Regions from separate parts of the Thaumasiovibrio clandestinus genome, predicted to be linked through region 1. Evidence: predicted binding sites of a transcription regulator. Region 1 holds the regulator's gene; each other region holds the start of a gene.

Evidence for each region. The regulator CRP, encoded in region 1, controls carbon source genes, mostly activating them, when cyclic AMP is high. The targets are predictions, from matches to a motif close to TGTGANNNNNNTCACA.
Region 2: the regulator CRP is predicted to act here: its motif matches at 1,620-1,635, upstream of pyrG (CTP synthase).
Region 3: the regulator CRP is predicted to act here: its motif matches at 2,190-2,205, upstream of cdd (cytidine deaminase).

Annotation. Positions count from the first base shown of each region.
Region 1 covers NZ_JBLBVL010000009.1:99,036-105,267, reverse strand. The annotation lists gene ACKLNH_RS13565 (phosphoribulokinase) at 1-857, shown strand, start outside; gene ACKLNH_RS13560 (OsmC family protein) at 938-1,342, opposite strand; gene crp (cAMP-activated global transcriptional regulator CRP) at 1,602-2,234, shown strand; gene ACKLNH_RS13550 (DUF1338 domain-containing protein) at 2,325-3,122, opposite strand; gene astD (succinylglutamate-semialdehyde dehydrogenase) at 3,155-4,615, opposite strand; gene astA (arginine N-succinyltransferase) at 4,628-5,644, opposite strand; gene ACKLNH_RS13535 (aspartate aminotransferase family protein) at 5,735-6,232, opposite strand, start outside.
Region 2 covers NZ_JBLBVL010000002.1:223,692-229,923, reverse strand. The annotation lists gene relA (GTP diphosphokinase) at 1-683, shown strand, start outside; gene mazG (nucleoside triphosphate pyrophosphohydrolase) at 750-1,556, shown strand; gene pyrG (CTP synthase) at 1,718-3,355, shown strand; gene eno (phosphopyruvate hydratase) at 3,436-4,734, shown strand; gene ftsB (cell division protein FtsB) at 4,909-5,187, shown strand; gene ispD (2-C-methyl-D-erythritol 4-phosphate cytidylyltransferase) at 5,214-5,915, shown strand; gene ispF (2-C-methyl-D-erythritol 2,4-cyclodiphosphate synthase) at 5,912-6,232, shown strand, end outside.
Region 3 covers NZ_JBLBVL010000003.1:429,398-435,629, reverse strand. The annotation lists gene sbcB (exodeoxyribonuclease I) at 113-1,546, shown strand; gene ACKLNH_RS07620 (winged helix-turn-helix domain-containing protein) at 1,640-2,119, shown strand; gene cdd (cytidine deaminase) at 2,260-3,147, shown strand; gene ACKLNH_RS07610 (hypothetical protein) at 3,191-3,571, opposite strand; gene purT (formate-dependent phosphoribosylglycinamide formyltransferase) at 3,795-4,970, shown strand; gene ACKLNH_RS07600 (hypothetical protein) at 5,039-5,377, opposite strand; gene ACKLNH_RS07595 (hypothetical protein) at 5,715-6,083, shown strand; gene ACKLNH_RS07590 (hypothetical protein) at 6,163-6,232, opposite strand, start outside.

The DNA.
Region 1 (6,232 bases):
ATCCGATTATCGCGGTAACAGGCTCATCCGGCGCAGGAACGACCACCACGTCAGAAGCGTTTCGAAAAATGTTTAATATGATGCAGATAACGCCTGCTTGGCTTGAAGGGGATAGCTTTCACCGTTTTACTCGCCCAGAAATGGATATCGAAATTCGCAAAGCTAAAGAGCAGGGGCGCCACATCAGCTACTTTGGCCCTGCTGCCAATGATTTTGAAGCACTCGAACGCTTTTTCCGCCAATATGGTGAGAGTGGCACCGGGCAGTTCCGCCGCTACTTGCACACGTTTGATGAGGCAGTCCCTTATAACCTGATGCCAGGCACATTTACCCCGTGGCAAACACTCCCTGACAACAGTGACGTCCTCTTTTACGAAGGGCTACATGGTGGGATTGTTGATGGCGAAACCAATGTTGCTCAACATGTCGACCTGCTCATTGGCATGGTACCTATTGTCAACTTAGAGTGGATTCAAAAATTTGTACGAGACACACGTGACAGAGGGCATTCACGCGAAGCCGTAACGGAGTCAATTATCCGCTCCATGGACGACTACCTGAGTTATATCACGCCACAGTTTTCACGCACGCATATCAACTTTCAGCGCGTCCCCACTGTCGATACATCAAACCCTCTCAACGCAAAAGGCATCCCCTCCTTGGACGAGAGCTTTGTTGTGATTCGCTTTCGAGGCATTAAAAACGTCGACTTTCCTTACCTGCTTTCCATGATACAAGGATCATTTATGTCACGGCACAATACCATTGTTGTCCCTGGCGGAAAAATGAGCTTTGCGATGGAGCTAATCATGCGCCCGTTAATTCACAACCTCATCGAAACAGGCAAAGTCGGCTAACCCGTTTAATGCTGGTGCCGCAAGACAGTCATGCTGCGCTGGTTAACGAGGAGATGGCTCCCCTCGCCTTTTCCGGTGGGTTATGCCTCAATCACCTCATAGGAATGGGTCATTTCGACGCCTTTACCCAGCATTAAACAAACCGAGCAATACTTCTCTAATGATTCAGCGACAACACGCTCTACAATACTGGAGTCAATCTGATGCCCTATGACGATAAAATGGACATTCACCGCGGTAAAATAACGTGGCGCAACATCACGACGAGCTGAGCTTAATGTCGCCTCACAACCACTAACAAGCTGACCAGCACTCTTTAGCCCGTCAACCACATCGACGGAGCTACAGCCGCCCGCCGCCATCAATACTAGCTCCATTGGGCTTGGGGCTTTTTCTCCACCATTTCCGTCCATTACAACACTATGACCAGAATCTGACTGCCCTAAGAACGTCATTCCTTCTACCCATTTCACGCGTGACTGCATACTACTCTCCCGCAAATGCCAACTATCTCGTCAGTGTGTGATCATGTGCACACTTATGACTAATAAATGCTCATTTCTGATCGATCTATATCAAGAAATGAGCGCCAAAACACGGTAAACTCAATGGACAAAATTAGCAAGCACGCCAGCATTTGTGCGACGGGCTTCGTAATCCTAGACAACGCACCGCATTCATTGAGTTACCCCTCAATTATAAGGATATCGTTGTAGGGCAACAAACGCAGAGGAAGTTATTTATATGGTTCCAGGTAAACCGCAAACTGATCCAACTTTAGAATGGTTCCTATCTCATTGTCATATTCATAAGTACCCATCAAAAAGTACTTTGATTCATGCAGGCGAAAAGGGTGAAACCCTTTACTACATCGTAAAAGGTTCTGTTGCAGTTCTTATCAAAGATGAAGAAGGTAAAGAGATGATTCTTTCTTACCTTAATCAGGGAGACTTCATTGGCGAGTTAGGGCTATTTGAAGAAGGTCAAGAGCGTACAGCATGGGTTCGAGCGAAGTCACCTTGTGAAGTTGCAGAAATTTCTTACAAGAAATTCCGTCAACTGATCCAAGTCAACCCAGACATCCTAATGCGTCTATCTGCACAGATGGCAAACCGTCTTCAAGTCACCAGCCAAAAAGTTGGCGACCTTGCATTCTTGGATGTAACTGGCCGTATTGCACAAACTCTGTTGAATCTTGCTCGTCAACCTGACGCTATGACTCACCCAGACGGCATGCAGATCAAAATTACTCGTCAAGAGATTGGTCAAATTGTTGGTTGTTCGCGTGAAACCGTTGGTCGTATCTTGAAGATGCTAGAAGAGCAGAATCTAATCTCTGCACACGGTAAAACAATCGTGGTATACGGTACGCGTTAATCATCTCATGATGTAATGTCTCGTCTTAAAGTACGCTGACAGTTTTAAGAGCCAGTAGTGCATAACTACTGGCTTTTTTGTTGTCGACCCTCATGATGTCACACTGTAAGTGCTCTCGAAAATCTTATCTGCGGATGCCGTGACAAAGCCATGATACAAATTCCCCCTTCCATCAGGGTAACGCTTGGCAAACTCATAAAAGCCACCTGGGATCATCAACTCACCATCATCAAACGTCACTAACACCTTATCAGCCATCGTTGCAGATTGCTCCAGCATCACTTTCTCTGAGCCCTTTATTTCTCCCCCTGCACTGTTAATAACAAAGCCATTTTCCATAAGGTAATAATTGAGTGCCGCTAAATCACCAAATGTCGATAGCTGGTTCACACTTACGGTAAAGTGATTAGCCCCATAGCCATGGGCTGCAACCCAAGCGGCATACTCACTCTCTGCCGCCAGTAATTGATAGGTATCCAACGGCAGTGACCATGGACGCCCTAGCTGCAGCACCTCACTGTGCAGGGGAAGTGGCGCTTTTAGTTGGCCGACCAACGCCCGTACGGCTTGTTGCAACTCACATGAGCACTGCCCAACCAGCAATTCACTAATAAACACTTTTGGCGCTTGAGGATCAGGGTGCTCAAAATGTGCCGCATAAAGTTTCTTCTGTTCAAAGTGGTATTCACCGCTATGTACATAGCCCATCGCAATGAAAGGCGCGGCAATCACATCCAGACCAACCTCTGGCAAGTTAAAGGTGCGCAATGCAATGTGATCATTGCGTAAAGGCTCCCCCTCACTCAGTAAATGATGCACCTTCTGTGCCGATGGGCATAAACGCTCAACGTAATCTTGCCACAGCAACTCAAACATCCTTTGATACATAAAGCCTCCGTCGCCGCTCGTTTCGAGCAGGCCTATTCGTCGGATAACCCCGGCAGGCGTGGTGTAGGAAGTTGCACATGATCCGCTTCCAGTGACGCCATTGGGTACGCACAATAATCGGCAGCGTAGTAGGCACTAGGGCGTAAATTACCTGACGCGCCTGGGCCACCAAATGGGGCGCTGCTACTGGCTCCCGTGAGTGGACGATTTCGATTAACAATCCCAGCATGGATCTGTTCGATAAATTCATGCCACTGCGCATCGTCCGTTGAGAGCAGTCCAGCCGACAAACCAAACCGAGTCTGGTTCGCCATTGTTATCGCCTCATCAAAAGTGTGATAACGAATCACCTGCAGTAATGGCCCAAAATACTCTTCATCTGGCAAGGCGTCGATAGCTGTCACATCGAGTAAGGCAGGGGTTAAGATCGCCTGTCTCTGGCTCGCTTTCACCAATGGTGTCGCCCCCATATCAAGTAACACTTGCTGCGCCTGCATAATGGCTTGTGCCGCATCTATGGATATCATCGGCCCCATAAAGGGCGCAGGCATGTCAAATGGGTCGCCAACTTTAATTTTCCTTACTGCCTCTATCAGTGTAGTCAATAGTCGCTCGCCTACATCACCATAGGGAATATAAAGACGCCGAGCGCAGGTGCAACGTTGCCCTGCGCTCAAATAAGCCGACTGAATAATGGTATCGACACAAGCGCCAATATCACCACATGCCGTGGTCACCACCAAAGGGTTATTTCCCCCCATCTCCAACGCTAGCATTTTCTCTGGCTGACCAGCAAATTGGCGGTGCAATAGATGCCCAGTTCGTGCACTGCCAGTAAATAGCAACCCATCAATATTCGGGCTTCCGGCTAGAGCCTGACCTGTCGGCATTAGCCCTTGAGTCAAATTGAGCACCCCACGAGGTAATCCGACCTCGTGCCACAAACCCACGATATATTCGGCCGTTTGTGGGGTTAACTCCGACGGCTTAAACACCACAGTATTGCCCGCCAACAATGCGGGGATAATATGTCCATTCGGCAAGTGTCCGGGAAAATTATAGGGACCAAAAATCGCCAAGACTCCCAATGGACGGTGACGCAACACCGTGCGCCCCTCGGAGAGCTGATGGGTTGTCTCGCCGCTGCGCTCTTTATACGCCTGCAAAGAGATGGCAATCTTGGCTTTCATTGCTACCACTTCCGTTAAGCTTTCCCACAAGGGTTTTCCCGTTTCTGTCGCGATCAGCGCCGCCAACTCCGCTTTGCGCATTTCCAGTAAATCAGCAAAACGGGATAAATAGTCAAAACGATCCAACAGCGGTAACGCTCGCCAAAGCGGAAAAGCTTTGCGGGCTGCCGTCACCGCAGCCTCAACTTGGTTATCATCAGCGGCATGACCGTGCCATATTTCTGCCTGAGTAAACGGATTGAGGGAGTGAAAAGGCTCGCCAACACCAGGACCCCATGCACCATCAATATAATGTGTCGTCATCTTGACTCCTTACTAGACAGCCAACAAGCGGACGCTATCGCCCGCTTCAACTTGCAATGCTTGCGCAACAGCCGCTGACATAATTGCACGGTTCGACTCCGAATCGAGTGCCACCTTGGCAACCGTGGCGCGGAAGCCTTCAAAACGACCATTACACAACAAGTAGTCTTGATTGCTATTGTGCTCACCAATATCCACACTAGCCCGAAATGAGCGCCGCACCGATTCAATATGTCGACGCGCACACTCTACCGTCGGACCACCATCAAAAATATCGACATAGCCACGGCACGAAAAGCCCTCTTGTTCGAGCAAACGTAGCGCGGGAAGCGTGTTGCTATGCACTTGCCCTATCACGGCCTGTGCTTCTGGACTCAGCAAGTTGACATAGATCGGTAACTTCGGCATTAAATCGGCGATAAACCCTTTCTTGCCAATGCCGGTTAAATGATCCGCTAATGTAAAATCTATCGAGAAGAAATGCTCCTTCAGCCACGCCCAAAATGGAGAATTTCCCTCGGCATCTGATACCCCGCGCATCTCCGCAAACACCGTGTCGGAAAAGCGTTCAGGGTGCTCAGCCAGCAGTAAAAAACGGCATTTAGACATTAACTTGCCGTTTAAACCCTGACGCCACGCTGGCTTTAGAAAAAGGGTGCAGATCTCAGTACACCCCGTGTAGTGATTACCCAGCGTTAGTACCTCTACAACATTATGTACCCCTAACTTCGGTGACGCATGCACCACCTTAGAGAGGTGGTAGCTATAAAATGGCACATCAAGCCCTATCGCAGCTTCAATCGCCGTTGTTCCGACAACCTCCCCTGTCTCCGTCTCTTCTGCGACCATTAAATAACCTTCATTGCCGGGCTGAGTGACCTGCTTGGTAAAGCTGTATACCGAGTGAGCAATTCGATTACGCAGTAACTCTTCACTGACTGGCAGTGACGTAAAACCGTGTCCCGACGCCTTAGCACACGCTAACAGCGCTGGGTAATCACTTTCCATTATCGGTCGTACCACTAACATGGCCTCTCTCCCGTCGTTTTGTTTTACATCCTCAAATCACACCTAATCACTTCAGCTCACCAACAACGTTGCCTTTAACTAACGGGATGACTACCCCGCCTCCACCAGTTTAGCGATAGCAGCTTCTAGTTTCTCTAACCCCAGCTCAACCTCTTCTTGCGTGATCACTAATGATGGCGTAAAACGCACCACATTTGGCCCAGCGACGAGCACCAATAAGCCTTGCTCCCCTGCCGAGACTAAGATGTCACGCGCCCGACCTTGCCAGTCCGCATTAAGAACCGCTCCTAACAGTAACCCTTTGCCACGGATCTCTTCGAATAGCCCAAACCGTTGATTGATCCGCGCCAACCCTTGACGGAACCACTGTTCTCTTTCCTTCACGCCATCTAGCACCTCTGACGTGCTGGTAATATCAACCACCGCTTGAGCGACGGCACACGCTAAAGGGTTGCCCCCATAAGTTGACCCATGCGTACCGACGGTAAAATGCTGTGCTAGTGCGTCGGTGGTCAGCATCGCTCCAATCGGAAACCCTCCCCCGAGCGACTTCGCCGTGGTTAATATATCCGGCGTTACCCCAATCCC
Region 2 (6,232 bases), on a different contig from region 1:
AGTTGGGGAAAATCAACGCAACCTTAAAAGACGCAGAGGCCTATGCGCTAAAACGCTTTAATGTAAACAGTACCGATGAGCTGTTTGCAGGCATTGGTAGTGGCGACCTGCGTATTAACCAAGTGTTGAACCATATCAATGCGCTGGTCAATAAACCCACGGCAGAAGAAGAAGATCAGCAGCTATTAGAAAAATTGACGGAAGCGCCACAGAGCACACAAAACAAAAGGCCGAGTCGTGATGCCATTGTGGTTGAAGGAGTCGATAATTTAATGAGTCACCTTGCGCGCTGTTGTCAGCCGATACCGGGTGATGAAATTTGTGGTTTCGTGACGCAGGGAAGAGGAATTTCAGTTCATCGTGTCGATTGTGAGCAGTTAGAAGAGTTGCGTCATCATGCACCTGAACGCATTATTGATACGGTGTGGGGAAATTTTGCTGGTCACTATAATATCACTGTGCGGGTACTCGCGAATGAGCGTAGTGGGCTATTAAAAGATCTCACCTCGACCTTGGCGAATGAGAAAATTAAAGTCAATGGTATGAAAAGCCGCATTGATCAGAAAAAGCAGCTCTCGGTCATGGACTTTGAGCTGGAGTTGACCGATTTAGCGACGCTATCACGCGTACTAAAGCGCATTGAATCATTGCGTGATGTCGCTCAAGCGAGGCGTTTACATTAAAGCCTCAAAGACAATCATAACCAAACGGGAAGCTTTGCTTCCCGTTTTTTAATTAGGACAAGAGTTATGTCGAATTCAACCCCATTAAATCAACTGCTGACCATTATGGAGACACTTCGAGATCCAGAGCGAGGTTGTCCATGGGATCGCCAGCAAGATTTTGAGACCATTGCCCCGCATACGCTTGAAGAGGTGTATGAAGTGATCGATGCGATTCAGCAGCGTAATTGGGATGAATTAAAAGAAGAGCTCGGCGACTTACTTTTTCAGATCATTTTTTATTGTCAATTGGGAAAAGAACAACACCACTTCGACCTAGATGATGTGATAAAGGGGCTAAATGACAAGCTGATTCGTCGCCATCCACATGTTTTTTCAGATGTAGACTTCGCTGATCAAGTGGCGATTAAAGCCAATTGGGAGCAAGAGAAAGCTAAAGAGCGAGAGCAAAAAGGACAATCGAGTGTACTGGATAATGTTCCCCATGCTATGCCCGCTCTACTCAGAGCAGAGAAGCTGCAAAAGCGTTGCGCTCAGCACGGTTTTGACTGGGATAGCATAGGCCCAGTGGTGGAAAAGGTGCACGAAGAGATTGATGAAGTGATGGAGGAGGTGACGCAGGTATCGCCCAGCAGCGATAGGGTTGAAGATGAAATCGGCGATTTACTGTTTTCTGTCGTCAACTTAGCCCGCCATGCCAAGGTGAAGCCAGAAATTGCTTTAGCCCGCGCCAATAAAAAATTTGAGCGTCGCTTTCGCGAAGTAGAAAAATCTGTGCTACAAGAAGGGAAGCAGTTGGTGGAGTGTGATTTAGAAACACTCGATAATTGGTGGCGAAAGGTGAAGGAAAATGAAGCAGATAACAAAAGTTAGCCGTTGGCATTCCACATCAGGTGTGACGGCTATTGATTTGAGACAAAAAAAAATCCACACAAGTGTGATACTTTTCACGTTGTGGCGATAAAGTGGCTCTGGTATGATTGCGTCCCGTCCAGATACATTTTAATTCCTCTAAACCAACTTCCAGGTTAAGCATGACAACAAACTACATTTTTGTTACTGGCGGGGTAGTATCCTCTCTAGGTAAAGGTATTGCTGCTGCATCACTAGCTGCCATTCTTGAAGCACGTGGCTTAAACGTCACAATGATGAAGCTAGACCCATATATCAACGTTGACCCAGGCACGATGAGCCCGACTCAACATGGTGAAGTATTTGTTACGGAAGACGGTGCAGAGACTGACCTAGACTTAGGTCACTATGAGCGCTTTATCCGCACCAAAATGACAAAACGTAATAACTTCACGGCAGGCCGTATTTATGCTGAAGTTTTACGTAAAGAGCGCCGCGGTGATTACCTTGGTGCGACCATTCAGGTTATTCCTCACATTACCAATGAAATTAAAGATCGCGTGATCTCTGGCGCTGAAGGCCATGATGTTGCTATCGTTGAAGTGGGTGGTACTGTTGGTGATATCGAATCACTACCGTTCATGGAAGCGATTCGTCAGCTAGCGGTTGAGCTTGGTCGCGAGCGTGCCATGTTCATGCATCTAACATTGGTACCTTACCTTGCTGCGGCAGGCGAGGTAAAAACTAAGCCGACTCAACACTCAGTGAAAGAGCTACTTTCAATTGGTATCCAACCAGATATTCTGGTTTGTCGTAGTGATCGTGCTATTCCAGCCAATGAGCGTAAGAAAATTGCTCTTTTCTGTAATGTTCAGGAAAAAGCAGTTATCTCAATGAAAGATGTTGATTCAATCTACAAGATCCCTCAGCTTATTAAAGCGCAAGGGCTTGATGATTTGGTTTGTCAACGCTTCGGCATTACCGCGCCTGAAGCTGATCTTTCTGAGTGGGAGCAGGTGATTTACGAAGAAGCTAACCCTACCGCAGAAGTGGTTATTGGTATGGTTGGTAAGTACATTGAGTTACCGGATGCCTATAAGTCGGTAAACGAAGCGCTGAAGCATGCGGGTCTTAAAAACCGCTTATCAGTGAAGATCAAATATGTCGACTCTCAAGATGTAGAGTCTAAAGGCGAAGAAGTACTACAAGGCCTAGATGCTATTTTGGTTCCTGGCGGCTTTGGCGGACGTGGTGTTGAAGGTAAGATTTTGACCGCTCAATATGCGCGTGAAAATAAAATTCCTTACCTTGGTATCTGTTTAGGTATGCAGGTTGCGCTTATCGAGTTCGCTCGTAACGTTGCTGGTTTGAAAGATGCGCACTCATCTGAGTTCAACCCAGAAACCACCAATCCTGTTGTTGGTCTTATCACTGAATGGGTTGATGGCGAAGGTAAAGTCGAAGAGCGTACAGAGAGTTCAGACCTTGGCGGCACAATGCGACTTGGCTCTCAGCTATGTCACCTAGAAGAAGGCTCAAAAGCCCGTGAGTTATATGGCAATGCCACGATTCACGAGCGTCATCGTCATCGCTATGAAGTGAATAATAATCTGTTGCCAGTCCTGAAAAAAGCCGGTTTACGCATTTCAGGTCTATCAGCCGATAAGAAACTAGTAGAAATCATTGAAGTTCCAAACCACCCGTGGTTTGTGGCTGCACAATTTCACCCTGAGTTCACCTCAACACCTCGTGACGGTCATCCGTTATTTGAAGGTTTTGTGGCTGCTGCTGGGGCTAACCAGCGCGGTGAGCTGGGTTAATATACAAATGGAAGGGCTGCAGCCATGGAGGCTGCGGTTTTGATTCGCTTTTTAAGTTAATAAAGCAAGAGGAAAGACTAATGTCTAAGATCGTTAAAGTTCTAGGTCGTGAAATCATTGATTCACGTGGTAACCCAACTGTTGAAGCAGAAGTACACCTAGAAGGTGGTTTCGTAGGTATGGCAGCTGCTCCTTCAGGTGCATCAACTGGTTCTCGTGAAGCGCTAGAACTACGTGACGGCGACAAAGCACGTTTCCTAGGTAAAGGTGTTCTTAAAGCTGTTGACGCTGTAAATGGCCCAATCGCTGAAGCACTAGTTGGTAAAGATGCAAAAGCGCAAGCTGACATCGACCAAATCATGATCGACCTAGATGGAACTGAGAACAAATCTCAGTTCGGTGCTAACGCAATCCTAGCGGTATCTCTAGCGAATGCTAAAGCTGCTGCTGCTGCGAAAGGCATGCCTCTTTATGAGCACATTGCTGAGCTAAACGGCACTGCTGGTGTATTCTCTATGCCTCTACCAATGATGAACATCATCAATGGTGGCGAGCACGCTGATAACAACGTTGACATTCAAGAGTTCATGATTCAGCCAGTTGGCGCGAAAACTCTTAAAGAAGGCCTACGTATCGGTGCTGAAGTATTCCACAACCTAGCTAAAGTACTTAAGGCGAAAGGCCTAAGCACTGCAGTTGGTGATGAAGGTGGTTTTGCTCCTAACCTTGAGTCAAACGCTGCTGCACTAGCTGCAATCAAAGAAGCTGTTGAAGCTGCAGGTTACGTTCTAGGTAAAGACGTTACTCTTGCTATGGACTGTGCTGCATCTGAGTTCTACGACAAAGAAGCTGGCAACTACAACATGAAAGGCGAAGGTAAAATCTTCTCTTCTGAAGAGTTCAACTTCTACCTACAAGACCTTGCTAACCAGTACCCAATCGTTTCTATCGAAGACGGTCTGGACGAGTCTGATTGGGCTGGCTTCAAGCACCAAACTGAACTACTAGGTGACAAGCTTCAACTAGTAGGTGACGATCTATTCGTTACAAACACTAAGATCCTTGCTGAAGGTATCGAGAAAGGCGTAGCTAACTCTATCCTTATCAAGTTCAACCAAATCGGTTCTCTAACTGAGACTCTAGCTGCAATCAAGATGGCTAAAGATGCTGGTTACACAGCGGTTATCTCTCACCGTTCTGGCGAAACTGAAGATGCAACTATCGCTGATCTAGCGGTAGGTACAGCTGCAGGCCAAATCAAGACTGGTTCTATGAGCCGTTCTGACCGTGTTGCTAAGTACAACCAACTTATCCGTATCGAAGAAGCTCTAGGTTCTAAAGCGCCTTACAACGGTCTTAAAGAAGTAAAAGGTCAATAATTCTTCACTGAATTAACCTGATAAAAAGCCGCCCCAATTGGGGCGGCTTTTTTATGGTTGCAATTTATCGATGAATATAACCGGAGTCCGTATACTTTTTCTTTCATGGTGGTAGCCTAACTCTTACTAATATGGGATTATTCAGGCAAATTATGCTGATGCTGGAAGGCAGTTATGCGACTACTTACCTTGACGTTATTGACCGTTTTAGCTTATTTACAGTGGACACTCTGGGTTGGAAAAAACGGACTGTTAGACTATTTTGCTGTGCGTGATTATGTTGTGGTGCAGCGGGCTGCTAATTTAGAGTTAGAGCAGCGCAATGCGCAAATGTATGCCGAAATCGGTGATCTCAATCGTGGCGTAGAAGCCATAGAAGAACGTGCGCGTAATGAGCTAGGTATGATTCAAAAAGATGAAACCTTTTTCCGCATTATCGATGCAGAGCAATAACTCACGTTAGATGACAGGTAAGAACATTGATTCCGAATAAACAACATATAGCCGCGATTATTCCTGCTGCTGGTGTGGGTAAGCGTATGGCGGCAGACAAGCCAAAGCAATACCTTTTGTTAAATCAGCAAACCATCTTAGAACATACTGTCGCGTTATTATTGTCTCACCCTGCTATTGATCGCGTGGTGGTCGTACTAGGCAAAGATGATATCTATTTTAATCAGCTGCCTTTAGCTTCCCACAGTCAGGTCTCAACGGTTACTGGAGGCGCGGAACGCGTCAATTCTGTCATGGCAGGGCTAGCCAGCATTACGGAAGAGTGGGTAATGGTGCATGATGCTGCGCGTCCGTGTGTTAGTCTAAGTGATATTGATAATTTAATCGTGCAGGCACAACAGCACCCAAATGGGGCAATACTGGCATCGCCTGTGCGCGATACCATGAAACGAGCGGCTGAAAATGGTGTGATAGAGCATACTGTTTGCCGTGAGCACCTTTGGCATGCGTTGACCCCGCAAATGTTTCGTACTGAATCGCTGAAGATAGCCCTGCAGCAAGCGATGCAACAAGGGGTAAATATTACCGATGAAGCATCAGCGATGGAACACTGTGGTTTAGCGCCGATGCTTGTTAGGGGACGTTCAGATAATATTAAAATTACTCAGCCTGAAGATTTGGCATTGGCGGATTTTTACCTTCAACAACGTGCAAAGGAGAGATCATGATTCGCATTGGACACGGTTTTGATGTGCATAGGTTTGGCGGCTCAGGACCGATAGTTATGGGAGGAGTCAGCATTGATTACCCTCAAGGTTTGGTCGCACACTCTGATGGTGATGTGGTATTGCATGCGGTTTGTGATGCGTTGTTGGGAGCGATAGCTGAAGGCGATATTGGGCGACATTTTCCTGATACAGATGATAAGTGGAAAGGTGCAGATAGTCGTACGTTATTACGCGATGTCTATGCACGTGTGCTTGAAAAGGGCTATCAGTTGGGCAATCTTGATGTCACCATCATGGCCCAGACGCCTAAAATGGCC
Region 3 (6,232 bases), on a different contig from region 1:
TCCGAAAGTGGAAACATCTGGAATTACAACAAATCAATGCGACAAATTATAACCACTCAATCTATTGAAAATATGGCACAATATCTTGTTTTTTCAAGCCTGGAGGTAGCCAGTGAGCACCGATAACCAACCAACATTCTATTGGCTCGATTATGAAACCTTCGGTATTGATCCTGCTCGGGATAAAGCCTGTCAGTTTGCCGGCGTGCGCACCGACGCAGATTTTAACATTATCGGCGAACCGCTAGTTATCTATTGCCAGCCCACCGATGATTACTTACCATCGCCTGAAGCAACGCTCGTTACCGGGATTACCCCACAATTGGCTAAAGAGAAAGGCCTAAGTGAGCCGGAGTTCATCGCTGCCATTCACAAAGAGCTGACTCAACCTGGCACGTGTGTTGTCGGATATAACAATATCCGTTTCGATGATGAGGTAACTCGCCACCTGCTATACAGAAATTTTTACGACCCATACGCATGGGCGTGGCAAAATGGGAATTCTCGTTGGGATCTGCTGGATGTGCTCCGCACCTGTTATGCACTAAGACCAGAAGGCATTGAATGGCCAATCGATGAAGATACAGGGCTTGTTAGCTTTAAGCTAGAGCGGCTTTCTGTTGCTAATGGCATTGAACACAGCAATGCCCATGATGCAATGGCAGATGTTATCGCTACAATCGAAATGGCTAAAAAAGTTAAGCAAGCACAGCCAAAACTGTTTGAATACCTGTATGACTTAAGAAATAAGAAAAAAGTGCAATCGCTGTTAGACCCAGTGAATATGGCACCCATCGTTCATGTCTCCGGTATGCTTGGCGGCCAATGCGGAAATACCTCATGGATGGTACCGATGGCATGGCACCCAACCAACAACAATGCGATGATTTGTATCAACTTGGCCAAGGATCCTACCCCACTCTTTGAGCTTGATGCAGATACCCTGCGGCAGCGGCTCTACACCAAGCAATCAGCGTTAGCAGAGGGCGAATTACCTGTCCCGGTAAAACTGATACACATTAATAAATGCCCGAGCGTTGCCCCGGCAAAAACCCTAACAGCCAACGATGCAGAACGACTAGGGATCGATCGTGAATATTGCTTAAATAACCTTAAAGCACTGCGTAATGCACCCGAAATCCGAGAAAAACTGCTGCAGTTATTCACTGATGATTCAAACAAAAATGCACACAGCGAAAAGCCGTTAGATGCAAGATTGTACGATGGCTTCTTCTCATACAATGATAAAACGGCTCTCGACATTATCCGAGAAACGTCCCCTGAGAAACTCGCCTTTTTAACGCTCAATGTCGAAGATGAGCGCATTAAGCCCCTTGTATTCCAATATCGGGCACGTCATTTCCCGCACACGCTCTCCGAACAAGAGCAACAACGCTGGTACTATGCCCGCCGAGACTATTTTGAAAGTGAGCTCCCTCGTTATATGTCAAATCTGGAAGGCCTTGCACAACAGTACGCACATGACCCTGACAAGTTAAAACTGCTCGAAAGTGTCTATCGCTATGTAGAAAGTATCGCAAGCTAACCTTCCACTCGCACTATCAAACCTATGTCGAGCGATTAACGTACATAGGTTTTGATCAGCTCAGACGAGTCGCACTATACTAAATAGCAAGTGATGAATGAAACGGTAGCGGGTAAGCGAATGAACTCCGCAGCGCTGTGTAAAAGCTATCAATTTGCTGATGTGTACATTGATCTAGAGAGTAACAAACTGCTTTGGGATAGCGGATCTTATACGCTCCTGAGCCAGCTCGAATCATCTATTATGGATCTGTTGTGTTATCACGGTGGTGAGGTTATTTCTTACTCTGTTCTCGAGCGCGTCTTATCTAACGCTCAAACCTATAACGCAACACTGACACTCGAACAGCACATTCGCAACTTAAACACAAAGTTAGCGCCATCTAATTCCCTATCGATTCATCACGTCTTTGACTTCGGCTATCGTATTCCACCTCCGCTACCTGAGAACAGTACAGAATATCATCATCGTTCCGTTCAATTACCAGCGATAATCATACCAACTCAACAAACGAACAAGAGGCGGAGGTTAATCACCTTTCTTGGCTCCATCCTGTTTCTGTTCTTCGTTTAGTCGTGTAAACGGTGGGGCAACTCGCAAAAAAACGCCTAACAATGTAACGATGCAACAAGTAAGCCCGTCATGTGACATGGATCACTTTAATTCTAATTGGCTGCGCTTACACTAGGCTTCAACTAATAAGGAAACCGTTTATGAACCCAAGTTTTACTGCTGCCCTATCGCAGCAATCTGAAGCGATTCAGGCTTTTTTTGCCAATGAGTTCAAAACTTGCCCATTCCATGGTTATCTTTCCAAGCATCAGTGGCAAGAATTATCAAAAACAGCGCAACTTGACTCGAAGGATTTAAAGCTCGCGTTGCTACCATTAGCAGCAAGTTACTCCGTTGCACCTATCTCCGAGTTTAATGTCGGCGCAATCGTTGAAGCGTTATCCGGTAACATCTACTTTGGTGCCAATATGGAGTTTCATGGTATTGGTATGGCAAATACCATTCATGCCGAGCAATCTGCGATCAGCCATGCATGGTCACATGGTGAAGACGGTATTAGCGACATCACGATTAACTACAGCCCGTGCGGTCATTGCCGACAATTTATGAATGAACTGAATAATGCGCACGATCTGGTCATTCATTTACCAAATCGTACTCCGCACAAACTGCATGAGTTTTTACCCGACGACTTTGGCCCCAAAGATCTTGGCATATCTATTGGCTTAATGGCGAAAACAACACCATCATTTAAGATAGAGCGTTTAGCACCATTGGCTGAAGCGGCAAGTCAAGCTGCAGCCCTTTCGCACGCGCCGTATAGTAGCAATTTGGCTGGGATCGCTTTGGAAACGAAAAGTAAGCTTATTTTTAGTGGTATGTATGCTGAAAATGCAGCGTTTAACCCAAGCTTACCCCCACTACAGGTCGCCTTGGTGCAGCTAATTCTGTCTGGCGAAACGTTTGATAATATAACCAGCGCTTGCCTAGTAGAAAGCAAAGCTGGCAAGGTCTCGTTCTTAGGTGATTGTCAGCAAGTTTTAGAAAATATCAATCCTGATATCCCTCTAGAGTACTTAACAATATAATCATGCCATATTAGAAAGGCACACCATTTGGTGTGCCTTTGTGTTAGAAGTTCACACGGAAACCAAGTTTAGCTTCCCAATCCAACTCAATGCCGTCTAAATATAAGCTTGGGCCAACATCAACATAAAAATCAACATTACTGGCCGACATCTGCGCACCTAAACCCGGCGTTAACGCAATGCTCTTACTGCTGCGGTCAACATATTGCCCACCTAAATATAAATAAAGTGGCGTATTTGATACCCCATAAACACGGTTCATCCCAAAACCTAGGTTGTCTTCCAAGCTGAAATTAAAGCGATATGCATTATATTTCATTTCAACGCCCCAATACGGTTCGCCAACAAAAAGGCCCAAGCCTAATTTAGCATTCGCTGTAAAACTAACCGTTAATAACAGTAAAAAAGTGACTCTCTTTAGCATCTTTATCTCAGTAAAAGCAAAAACATAACTTAAGTAACTTTAACAAAACGACGGTTAGAATAATTTACTAAACTTATTAATTAACAGACAACTGACAAAGCGCGCTTAATCAATCACCATTTCTACATTCATGCTCTCTAATCTTAAGTTGCGCAAACGTTTGCGTGGTTAGTTATTTCAGGTATCATTCTCTTATCTATCGCATAGAGTTAAAGGTATCATTATGTTTGGAACAGCACTGTGTACACAGTCAACGAAAGTACTATTACTAGGCGCAGGTGAGCTAGGAAAAGAAGTCGCTATCGAGTGTCAACGCTTAGGCATTGAAGTCATTGCCGTTGACCGCTATGAAAACGCACCTGCCATGCATATTGCGCACCGCAGTTATGTTATTGATATGCTAGATGCTAGCGCACTACAATCTATCGTAGACAAAGAAAAACCGGATTATATTGTTCCTGAGATTGAAGCCATCGCGACAGAACAATTAGTAAAACTGGAACAGCAAGGCATCAATGTTGTTCCCAATGCTAACGCAACAAAACTAACCATGAATCGTGAAGGCATTCGACGCTTAGCCGCCGAAGAGCTTAACATCCCTACGTCTAATTATCTGTTCGCCAACCACTTAAACGATTTTAAGCAAGCCATTGAGCAGGTTAAATTACCTTGTGTCGTTAAACCAATCATGAGCTCTTCTGGTAAAGGGCAAAGTATCATACGTAATATACAAGACATTGAGCCAGCATGGCACTACGCTCAGGAGGGAGGACGAACCGGGCAAGGCAGAGTTATTGTTGAGGAGCTAGTCAATTTTGACTATGAAATAACATTGCTAACAGTTCGAGCCATCGATGGTATCCACTTCTGCGCTCCTATTGGGCATCGACAAGAAGGAGGGGATTACCGTGAGTCTTGGCAGCCTCAAATAATGTCAACGCGTGCGCTTGAACGTGCGCAGCAAATTGCAGAAAAGGTGGTCAACGCCTTAGGCGGGTATGGTCTGTTTGGCGTAGAGCTATTTGTTCGTGGTGATACCGTTATTTTTAATGAAGTGTCCCCTCGCCCTCACGATACCGGAATGGTCACCATGATCTCCCAAGATCAGTCTGAATTTGCTCTGCATGTCCGCGCATTTTTAAAGCTGCCAATCTGTCAAGTGGAGCTACTCGGGCCTTCTGCTTCAGCTGTGATCTTAGGCTCTGGTAAATCAAACAACGTAAGGTACACAAACGTGGCTCAAGCACTCGCTATGCCATTAACGCAAATACGTCTGTTTAGTAAGCCAGATATCAACGGAATACGCCGAATGGGGGTTGCATTAACTCGCCGCCAAACGACCAGCCAAGCGATAGAAGATGCGGTTACTGCGTCTCAAACAATAGAACTGCACTACTAGCCTCACAGCTAATAACGCTATAAGAGCAAAGAAAGGAGCCTAGGCTCCTTTCTTTGCTCTTATAATTCTCAGGCTTTTAAGGGATTCCTTGGCGGCTCATAGAACCACCCTCGCACGGGATCGGTAGATGAAAGTAACGCATAGTCGCTGTTATGGGCTTCTTTCTCAAAACGCGTTTGGGGACGAGACAATGATATCTCTTCTGCAGAATAAGGTCCCTGAGCAACAATCTCCCAAGCCCTTTTTGCATCTTGTTCAGATTTAAAGCTACTCAGTGAGCGTACCATTCCATCAAATTTGTGTTCCGCAACAATAAAGTATGCGTTTTCAATCCACTCGATGTGGATGTCTGATACTTGTTTACGCCGGCGCGCAACAACCAAATCTGGTAGAACTATTGTCTTCATGGTAACCCACCTGAAATATAAGCTTGCAAAAATGATACGTCATTAAGTGGTTGAGGTTTGCAAAGAAAATCACATTGTAACGGTTTGTTACGCTTTTCTTTGCAAAGTCATACCCAAATCACAAGCACTGACTCTTGATAGTACAGTACGAGTACGTTTTTTAAGCAACTTATTCTTGACCTTCGCCCTATTTCGATATACTGTTTATTCATACAGTACTGATTATGAGTACAGTTATTTATCAACCAGTTTAAAAAACGCTGACATAAGCGCATTTTTAATTCGAGAACGGGAGAACGTCATGGATGTGATAACCTTCAACCCCAGCTTAGTGAAGATGAACAAGCAGGCAGTAGTCGCTAACGATGTAACACATGCGTTCTTTGATTTAGGCAAAAGTGACAATACGGCGCTTGAGGGGTTATTACGTTTATTAAAAATGCTGACTCGTGGAGATAAATGGGTTTTATGTATTGGTTATGATTGCTTACTAGATAAGAACTTATTAGTCGCAGCAGGGATTGATTTATCAAAAGTGAGAGTGGTTCCAGCTAATTGCAACGCTGAAAAACAGCGCTATTTAGAGCAAGCATCACATCATGCTCATTATGCGGCCTATTTATTTGCTGATAATAACGGTGAGCTCTCAATACCTAACTGTAATACGCCATGCATTAAGATTTGTAACCAAAGACAAATACATTAATTTAAAACAGCACATTCAGCCTGTTTTATTACAAACTAAATGTGCTACTAAAGGTAACATACTACTGGGCTAACATTGCTTAGCCTAAAACTGATATCGACAAGCTGTCTTGCCAGTCAACATGATTATCCACTGTACAATGCGCTTCT